DNA from 3 places in the Catenulispora yoronensis genome. Region 2 is predicted to be linked to each of the others. Evidence: riboswitches for the same ligand, from Rfam matches in the RefSeq annotation. Region 2 holds a riboswitch; each other region holds the start of a gene.

Region 1 (3,267 bases), on a different contig from region 2:
GCCCGGCGCCCTGATCGAGGTGAGCGCGGTCGCGGCGCTGCTGCCCGCGGAATAGCTCACCGAAGCGCGCAGTCCCCGCACAGCGCACCGCGCTGATTCGGCGCGGCCCGGTAGATCAGGCAGCAGTTCCGACGTCGGAAGCTCCCGTCCGCCGCGTACCCCACGCTGCCTGCCAGCTCCGCGCGCGCCAGGAGAACCCCCAGCTCGGCCGTCGCCCGATCCCTCAGTGCCGGCCGTGCCGCCGCCAGCGCCTTGCCGGCGCCGACCAGTGCCGACGCGACGTTCCCTCGCAAGATGTGCCGGTTGACGCCGAACGACGCCATCAGCGTCTCCAACTCCGTGACCACGCCGTCGGTGATCCGGCCGTCGGGCCGGCCGTCGGTGATCCGGCCGTCGGGACGGCCCTCGACCACGGCCTCGTTGATCGACAACGGAAAAGTACTCGCCAAGCCGGGCTGCCATCGCAGGTCCCCGGCCCGCACCGATCCCCGCCACCCGTACAGCACACCCAGTCCGAACAGCGGCGACATCACCCGCGCGACCAGCCCCAAATGCGCCACGGAAGCCGCGACTCGCAGCTCGACCTTCTCAATGTCCTGTCCGCTGCCGGCCGCCAGGTATCCGCGCACGCCCGCGACCCGCTCCGCCATCGCCCCCGGCTCCTCGACCAGCTCGGCGAAGGGACGCCACGGCGCCTCGCACGACTCCGAGCCGGCGTGGAACGCGGCGCCGAAGTACGGCCCCAGCGCTGCGAGCTCCTCACTCACCAGCGCCAGGGCCGGAACTCCGTTCGTCACCCGGCAATCCTCACACCGCCGCGGGCATCGCGCCCGCATTCCCGGCGGCCTCGGCGTTGCCCGGCGTCCCGGTCGCGGGCTGCATCGCCGGGCGGAGCACCCGTTCGGCCATCGGCCCGAAGGCCAGGCCGAGGGTGCCCCACAGCAGCGCCTGCGCCAGGATCGAGTAGAGCCGGAACGAGAACAGCACGTCGGCCGGGAAGCCCGGGTAGACGATCGCGCCCTTGCCGTCGGTCAGCGGCAGCGGCGTCTCGCTCGCGTGGTGCCCGAACTCGCGGACGTTCGCCGACAGTTCTCCGAGCGAGGGCAGGACCGCCATCACGATGCCGATCGCCGCCGCGAAGCCGACAGCGGCCAGCACCGTCGCGTTCCAGTTCCCGAACCGGGCCGCGAGTCGGCGACCGGCCCACACCGCCGCGAACAGGAACGCCAGCGAACAGGCCACCATCGCCAAATAGAGCAGCCCCCGGGCGCGGATGGTGTCCGGATGCCCGATCGCCGGCGGGTTGGCCGGGTACTTCAGGAACGGCACGAGGTAGAACCCGGCGAACCCGGCCCCCGCCACCAGCAGCGCCAGCGGTTTGGGCTGGATCCGGCCGACCCGGCCCAGGCACAGCAGATAGGCGACCGCGAACAGTCCGCCCATCGCCGCCCCGAAGCCGATCATCCCGACCCCGATACCGATATCGGCCTGCACGGTACGGCTGAACAGGTCCGGATCGGCAGCGTCCGCCGGCAACCCGGCGGCCTGGTTCAGCGCGGCCTGCGCCGCGTCCCGGCCGCTCTCGTAGGCGATCGCCTTGTCGATGACCGACTCGGCGAACACCCGCGCGAACAGGAACGCGAGCAGACCGGCGAGCGCGCCGGCCAGCAGGCCGCGCGCGATGATGCGCTTTTCCATCAGAGCACTGACCCTCGCGGCTCAGTGGCAGGGGAAGCCGAGCAGGTGGCGGGCATCGTGCACGAACTCGTGCAGATGCATGTCCCCGCCGAAGACGGAGAACGCGCCCTGGTCCACGCCGATGAAGTAGTACGCCAGCAGCGCGAACAGCATCGTGCCGCCGATCCACAGCCGCGCCGTGGCCGCGGAGACCACCAGCGGCGTCGGAACCGAGACCGGGGAGGCCGGGGCAGGGGAAACAGGCATGGTGCTCATAGAGAGCCCTCCTTCGGGATCTTGCGTCCCTGTTCGATGGAGCGGGTCGACCGGGGAGGGTCTGACTCACCCGCCCGCTTCGACTGCCCGACGAAGCAGGGGGCTCACAGTGGCGCGACCGTGCCGGAATTGCACCGGCTTCCTGTCCCAGTACCTTGCTTGGGCAGCGTAGGGCCGCGCACGCACCGCGTCAAAGAGATGTCGATCACCGGGTCGGCCGCGCGCGACGATTTTCGGCTCCGCCGCCGGTACATATCCGCGGGTGCTTCGCCGGGAAGCCCCGAGCGGAGACCGGAGGTCCGGGAGTGAGCAGGGAAAAAACGAGTGCGGCGGAGGCCGCGGGTTCGGCGGACACCGCCACCCCGCGCATGACCGCGCCCCAGCGCTGGACCCTCGCCCTGGCCTCGGTGGCCTCGCTGATGGTGGTCCTGGACATGCTGGTCGTCACCACGGCGCTGAACAAGATCCGCCTCGACCTCGGCGCGTCGATGGCCGAGTTGGAGTGGACGATCACCGCGTTCACACTGAGCTTCGCGGTGCTGCTGATGCCGGCCTCCGCCCTCGGCGACCGCCTGGGCCGCCGCCGGATGTTCCTCACCGGCATCGCGATCTTCACCGTCGCCTCGGCGGCCTGCGCGCTCGCCCCGGACACCGGGCTGCTGATCGGGGCCCGCGCCGTCCAGGGCGTCGGCTCGGCGCTGATCATGCCGCACGCGATGGTGCTGCTCAGCGTGGCCTTCCCGGGCCGCCAGCGGGCCAAGGCGCTGGGGACGTTCAGCAGCGTGACGGGCCTGGGCACGGTCGGCGGACCGGTGGTCGGCGGCGCGATCACCCAGGGGCTCGACTGGCACTGGATCTTCTGGGTGAACGTGCCGATCGGGCTGCTGCTGATGCCGCTGGCGCGCGCCAAAACGGCGGAGAGCACCGGCCCGGCGCGGCGGCTGGACGTCGCAGGCCTCGTCCTCGTCACTGGCGCCGCGTTCGGCCTGGTCTGGGGCCTGGTGCGGGGCAACGCCGTCGGCTGGGCCGGCGCGGAGACGGTCGGCACGCTGGCGGCGGGCGGCGTCCTGGCGGTCGCCTTCGTCGTCTGGGAGCTGCGGGTCGACGCGCCGATGCTGCCGATGCGGTTCTTCCGCGTCCCGGCGTTCTCCGGCGGCAACGCGGCCGGGTTCCTGATGTACGCCACGACGGTCGGCGTCACGTTCCTGCTCACGCAGTATCTCCAGGTCGGCCTCGGCTACGACCCGCTGGCCACCGGTCTGCGCCTGATCCCGTGGACGCTGACGCTGACGCTCATCGCCCCGATCACCGGCG
Region 2 (3,267 bases):
TGTCGGCGCGGGCCATCGGCGGCATCAGGTGGTCGATGATCGTGGCGTGGGCCCGGCGCTTGGCCTGGGTGCCCTCGCCGGGGTCGTTGACGATGAACGGGTAGATCAGCGGCAGCTCGCCGAGGACCGCGTCCGGAGCGCAGGAGCGCGACAGGCCCAGGCCCTTGCCGGGGAGCCACTCCAGCGTGCCGTGCTTGCCGAGGTGCACGACGGCGTCCGCACCGAAGGACTGTTCCAGCCAGCGATAGGCGGCGAGGTAGTGGTGGCTCGGCGGCAGGTCCGGGTCGTGGTAGATCGCGATCGGGTTCTCGCCGAAGCCGCGCGGCGGCTGGATCATCAGCAGGATGTTGCCGAACTGGAGCGAGGCCAGGACGACGTCGCCGGTCTCGCCGTCGACGTAGAGCGAGCCGGGCGGCTCGCCCCAGTGCCGCCGGACGCCCTCCCGAAGGTCGGCCGGGAGCGCCGCGAACCAGGACTCGTACTCGCGCAGCGGGACCCGGGCCGGAGCCGCCGCGAGCTGGTCCTCGGTGAGCCACTCCACGTCGTGGCCGCCGGCGGCGATCAGGCGGTGGATGAGCTCGTCGCCGTCCTCCGGGAAGTCGCCGACGGCGTAGCCGGCCTCGCGCAGCGCCGCGAGGAGGCGGACGGCCGAGGCGGGGGTGTCGAGACCGACCGCGTTGCCGATCCGCGCATGCTTGGTCGGGTAGGACGACAAGACCAGCGCGAGCTTCTTCTCGGCGTTGGGGATCGCGCGGAGAGCGGCGTGGCGATACGCGATGCCGGCCAGACGCTGGGCGCGTTCTTCGTCCGCGACATAGATGGGGATACCCGCTTCGCCCTGCTCCTTGAAGGAGAAGGGGACGGAGATCAAGCGGCCGTCGAACTCGGGGATCGCGACCTGCATCGCGGCGTCCATCGGCGTCAGCGCGGCGTCAGAGTCCTGCCACGCCTCGCGAGAGGTGGTGAGACAGAGTCCTTGGATGATGGGGATGTCCAGGCTCGCGAGGGCGCCGACGTCCCAACTCTCTTCCGAGCCCCCGGCGCTGGCGTCCGCCGCCGTGGTGCCGCCCGCCGCGAGGACGGTGACGATGAGGGCGTCACAGGGGGCGAGCAGGTCTACGAGGCCCTGAGCAGTGGGGTCCGAGAGACCGCGTAGAGAGTTGCAGTAGATGGGCAGCGCCGCCGCGCCCCGGGTTTCGAGAGCTGCGGTAAGGGTGTCGATGAAGGCGGTGTTGCCCGAGAGCTCGTGGGCTCGGTAGAAGATGATGCCCACCGTGGGACGGCGATCATCGGGCGCGGCGGGAGCGCCGTGCACCCCGAACTCCGGCATCGCCGCCGGCGCCTCGAATCCCTCCCCGCCACCGAGCACGGTGTCGGCGAGGAAGGCGGCCAGCTGGCCGAGGTTCCCCGGGCCTCCGGCAGTGAGGTAGTTCAACGTCTCAGCCGCGACGCCGCCCGGCACGGTCGACAGCGCCATCAGCTCCGCGTCCGGCACGGCTTCGCCGCCGAGCACGACGGCCGGAACGCCGCTGGCGGCAACAGCGTCGACGAGCCATTGCCACAGCCGATGCCCGCCGAGCAGGCGCAGCACGACGACGTCGGCGTCGGCGAGCAGCGGCGCCAACGACTCGGCGTCCAGGCGCGCCGGGTTGGCGGTGCGATAGGCCGCGCCGGAGGCGTGGGCGGCCAGCAGCTCGGTGTCGGCGGTGGACAGCAGCAGAACGCGCGCAGGCATGCGGCGGCACTTCCTCTCGCGGAGTCCGCGCTCCGCCTCGGGCCGATGATGACGGACGGCAGGCAGTTCCTGACTTCCGCCTGAAGAGGCGGTCACAGTTGCGGGACAGTGCCCGATTCGCACGGGCTTCCTGGTTCTGACGTCCGGGGACAGTGTGACAGATCGGGGCGGGTGCCTCTATCCGCCAGTACCCGCCTACTGCCTACTACCCCTTCCGCCCCAGTGCCCAAGCCACCCGCACCGCGACCCCCGCCGACACGACCCCCACCACCCCGGACAACGCCGTGGCCCGATGAATGTCGGCCACCCGCGGCGCCCGCCCCGTCCCCATCACGGGCCGGTCCTCGACCACGTCCCCGTACTTGTTGGTCCCGCCGAGCCGCAGCCCCAGCGCGCCGGCGGCGGACGCCTCGCATCGACCGGCGTTGGGACTCGGGTGTCGACCGCCGTCGCGAAGCAGCACCTTGAGAGTCCGCCGAGGGCTCCCGAGGATCGCCGGCGCACTGACCACCGTGGCCGCGCCCGTGAACCTGGCCGGAAGGTAGTTGAGCACATCATCCAACCGCGCGGCGGCCCATCCGAAGTTCAGATACTTCTCGTTCCGGTACCCGACCATCGCGTCGAGCGTGTTCGCCGCCCGATACGCCAGCAGCCCGGGAATCCCCGCCACCGCACCCCACAACAACGGCGCCACCACGGCGTCGGACGTGTTCTCCGCCACGGACTCGACGACCGCCCGCGCGATCTCGTCGGTGTCCAGCTTGCTCGGATCCCGCCCGCACAAATGAGGCAGCCGCTCGCGCGCCGCCTCCACGTCACCCGCGCTGAGCAACGACCCGATCGCCGTCGCCTCCCGCCGCAACGACGTCCCCCCGAGCACCGTCCACGTCGCCAGCGCGGTCAACGCGGCCTGTGTCACCGGCCGCCCGCGCCCCATCCGCTCCGCGACGCCCCCCACGGCAGCAGCGCCCGCCACCAACGCGCCCGCGTACCCGACCCCCGCACCGCGCGAATCGGCATACATCGTCTTTCGCAACGCCGACGCGGCCCGGCCGAACCCCGCCACCGGGTGCCCCCGGCGCGGATCGGCGAAATACCAGTCGGCCGCGAAGCCGAGCGCCAGGCCCACAGCACGGGAAGAAGATCGCATGCGCACAACTTAGCGACGCCGCGCTGCCTACGGCGCGCCGTCGCCGGATTGACGTGACGCGCCGTGACCGGATCGACCCGACCGAATCGACCCGACCGGATTGACGTTGTCAACGGACCCGACAAGCTACATTGACCCCGTGGGAACAGCCTTCCTGCTGCTGTCGGTCTTCCTGGCCTGCGCGGTCGAAGCCGTGGAGGCCCTCACCATCGTGCTCGCCGTCGGTATCACCCGAGGCTGGCGGCCCGCCCTGCAAGGCGTCGCGGCGGGCCTGCTCCTGCTCGCCGTCGTGGTGGCGGCCCTGGGCCCGGCGCTGACCGTCCTCCCCCTCAAAGCCCTGCGCCTCGTGGTCGGCGGCCTGCTGCTGACCTTCGGCCTCCAG
Region 3 (3,267 bases), on a different contig from region 2:
AACCCCCAGTCGGCAGCCGAGAAGCTGCCGAACAACCACGAATAGACCTGCTTCACATCCGCACTGCTGCTCTGCATGACGAACGCCTGCACCGACCCGACGAACGAACTGACCGCCACCCCGGCCAGGATCAACGACGCGGTCCCCCCACGCCCGACCAACGTCCCGAGCACATAGCTGGCCAGCACCCCCGCCAACCCCCCGACGAACGCCGCCAACGGCACCGCCCCGATCCCGACCACAGTGTGCTCAGGCCCACCGCCATAAACGATGACCAGCGTCGCCGCCATCCCGGCCCCCGCCGAAGCCCCAATAGTCCCGGAGTCCGACAACGGATTACGGAACACCCCCTGATAAGCAGCCCCCGCCTGCGCCAACAACGCCCCGACAACCGTCGCCAGAACAACGCGCGGCAACCGAATCTGATCCAGCACCCCCTGCTGCACCGGCGTGAGCCCGGTCCCAAGCCGCACAAACGGCACCTTGTCCAACAACGCGGCGACGGTACCGGCAACCGGAAGCCCGGCGGCACCACCAAGACTCGCAACGAGAACAGAGCCAAGAAGCACGACCCCGGCAACGAGCACCGCGATGGTCGGACGCGCCAGGCGGCGGCGAGAGGCTGGGGAGTCCGAACCTGCCGATCCACCCCGCTCCGCCGACCGGACCGACTCAGCCGGTTGCGCCCCGCCAGCCAGCTCGGAAACCGCGGCCAAGCCGCCCGGTTCCGCTGCTCCAACCAGCTCGGGCACCTCACCCAAGCTGCCAGGAACCGCTACATCAGCAGCCTCGCCCGACTCAGCCAGTTCCGCCGCCGCCAAGCCGCCCGGAACCGCCGCGTCAGCACCCTGACCAGCACCAGCTCCGCTCCCGGCCGACAGCGTCACCTTCGGCGTCGCCGTCGTGTCGGCCGGGAGCGGGCCGGGCGTTGCTGCGCGCCCCATCGTCGCGGCTCAGCCCTGGGCCTTGTTGACCGCGTCGGAGATTTGTTGGACCAGGTCGACCAGGCGGGGGCCCCAGCGGGAGGCGATGTCGTCGTCGAGGCCGACGATGGTGCCCTTGGCGGCGTTCTTCACGGCCGGGACGGCGGACCAGCCGGGGCGGGCGGTGACGGTGGCGGTGGTCTGCTGGCAGCACTTGGTGTCGGCCAGGAAGACCAGGTCGGGGGCCGCGGTCACCAGGTACTCGTCGCTGAGCTGGGGGTAGCCGCCGCCGGTCTTGTCGGCCGCGTCGGCGACGTTGGCCAGGCCGAACCCGGTCAGGATGGAGCCGATGAAGGTCTTGGAGGTGGCGCTGTAGTTCCCCGGGGTGCCGACCTCGTAGTAGTACTTCAGCGGGGTGGCCGGCTTCTTGGTCGCGGCGAGGGCGGCGGTGATCTTGTCCTTCATGCCCGCGACCTCGGAGGTCGCCGCGCCGGCGTGGCCGGTCGCGGTGCCGAGCGCGGTGATCTGGGAGTAGGCGTCGTCCAGGCTGTTGGGCGCGTCGAACCAGAGCACCGGGATGTTGAGCTTGCCCAGGGCCTCGACGATGTTCGAGGTATCGGCGGCGACCACCACCAGGTCCGGGTTGTACTTCGCGATCGCCTCGGCGTCGGGCTTGAAGCCGGACAGCGCGGTCTTCGGCGCGTTCGCGGGGAAGTCGGACTGGTCGTCGGCCGCCACCACCTGCGCGCCGGCGCCGATCGCGAACAGGTCCTCGGTCGCCGACGGCGAGAGGGACACGATCTTCTTCGGCTGCGCGCTGAGCTTCACCGCGCCGTTCTTGGCGGTGACGGTCGCCGGGAACACCGCGGCGTCGGCCGAGGCACTCGACGAAGCGCTCGACGAACCACTCGACGCCGCACTCGACGCGGACGTCGAGGCCCCGGTCGCCCCGGACCCCGCGGCCGGCGTCGACTTCGAGGACGAACACCCGGCCGCCAGCAGCGCCGAGCCCGCTATGACACCGACGGCGACATGCCGCGCCGCGTTGTGCAGACGAGAATGCACGAGGTCAGCTCCTCCGGCTGATCCGCGACCCGCACAGCGCACGCCGGCCCAGGTGACCGTGATGTGCACAGCCGGACCGCCCCGAACCGCGAGGGCCGAACGTTGACACACCGTATGAGGCGACCTGGCTCGCTCCCCAAAGGAGAACTCACAGTTGCGGGACAGCGCCGGACTCGCACCGGCTTCGCTGCACACGTTGTGGACGGCACACCGCCGTCACCGAAGACGCTAGCAAGCGCAGCGCCCCACGACTAACCCCGAACGCTCTGCGGACTGGTGATCTGCGCAACTCGACGGAACTCGACGGAACGCAATGCAACCCGATGCAACCCGATCCGACCCGATCCAACCCGACGCGGCCCGACGAACACAGCCATCGGCCGGGCCGGGCCGGGTCAGGTCAAGTCGGGCCGGATCAGGTCAGGTCAGACCGGCCCAGCCCGACCCGACCCCCTCAACTCCCCTACGGCCACACCGGCTTCCGCTTCTCCACGAACGCCCGCACACCCTCAGCCCGATCCGCCGAGAACGCCGTGGCCCGCCACGCCCCGTCCTCCACATCGAGCCCGGCGGCCAGCGGCAGATCCGCCCCGACCTTCAGCGCGTGCTTGGCGTTCCGCACCCCGATCGGCGAGTTCTTCGCGATCTGCTGCGCCAACTCCAAAGCCGCCCCGCGCGCCGTCGACGTCCCGGCGACCCGCCGGTCGATCATCCCGAACCGGTCAGCCTCGTCGGCGTCGATGCGCCGTGCGGTGAAGATCAGGTCGGCTGCGCGGTTCATCCCGACCCGCCGGACCAGCGTCTGCGTCCCGCCGCCCCCGGGGATCACGCCGACCGAGACCTCCGGCAGCCCGAACACCGCGCCGTCGTCGGCCACGATCAGATCGCAGCCGAGCGCCAGTTCGCAGCCTCCGCCAAGCGCGTATCCGGACACCGCGGCGATCACCGGCATCGGCAGCGAGCCGAACGCCGACCAGGTGCGCCGGAACGCGGGCCGGGTCGCGACCAGTTCGGCGTCGCTCATCCGGTTGCGCTCCTTCAGGTCGACGCCGACGCAGAAGGCGTGGTTCTTGCCCTCCGCGGCGGGCGGCGCGGACGACACCACCACCGCGCGCACCGCCGGGTCGTCGGCCAGTTCCGGCGCGACGTCCCGGATGGCGGCGGCCATCCCGGTCGAGATGGCGTTCATCGCGTCGGCGCGGTCCAGCACGATCTCCGCGACCACGCCGTTGCCCTCGGCCGGGTGCCGCCGCAGGAGTACGCCGTTGTAGTCCGTTTC

What was found. Region 2 has a riboswitch for cobalamin ahead of cobN (cobaltochelatase subunit CobN). Riboswitches for the same ligand answer to the same signal wherever they lie in the genome.
Region 1: it holds a riboswitch for cobalamin, as region 2 does, so the genes downstream of both, ABD481_RS32850 (CbtB domain-containing protein) here and cobN (cobaltochelatase subunit CobN) in region 2, are expected to answer to the same signal.
Region 3: it holds a riboswitch for cobalamin, as region 2 does, so the genes downstream of both, ABD481_RS13245 (ABC transporter substrate-binding protein) here and cobN (cobaltochelatase subunit CobN) in region 2, are expected to answer to the same signal.

Annotation. Positions count from the first base shown of each region.
Region 1 is NZ_BAAAQN010000050.1:55,141-58,407, reverse strand. It holds gene ABD481_RS32865 (RidA family protein) at 1-55, shown strand, start outside; gene ABD481_RS32860 ((2Fe-2S)-binding protein) at 57-797, opposite strand; gene ABD481_RS32855 (CbtA family protein) at 808-1,698, opposite strand; gene ABD481_RS32850 (CbtB domain-containing protein) at 1,720-1,944, opposite strand; cobalamin riboswitch at 1,989-2,149, opposite strand; gene ABD481_RS32845 (MFS transporter) at 2,259-3,267, shown strand, end outside.
Region 2 is NZ_BAAAQN010000007.1:39,691-42,957, forward strand. It holds gene cobN (cobaltochelatase subunit CobN) at 1-1,735, opposite strand, end outside; adenosylcobalamin (AdoCbl) riboswitch at 1,757-1,894, opposite strand; gene ABD481_RS08065 (cobalamin biosynthesis protein) at 1,941-2,885, opposite strand; gene ABD481_RS08070 (COG4280 domain-containing protein) at 3,025-3,267, shown strand, end outside.
Region 3 is NZ_BAAAQN010000013.1:8,633-11,899, forward strand. It holds gene ABD481_RS13240 (FecCD family ABC transporter permease) at 1-587, opposite strand, end outside; gene ABD481_RS13245 (ABC transporter substrate-binding protein) at 954-1,976, opposite strand; cobalamin riboswitch at 2,090-2,227, opposite strand; gene ABD481_RS13250 (enoyl-CoA hydratase/isomerase family protein) at 2,452-3,267, opposite strand, start outside.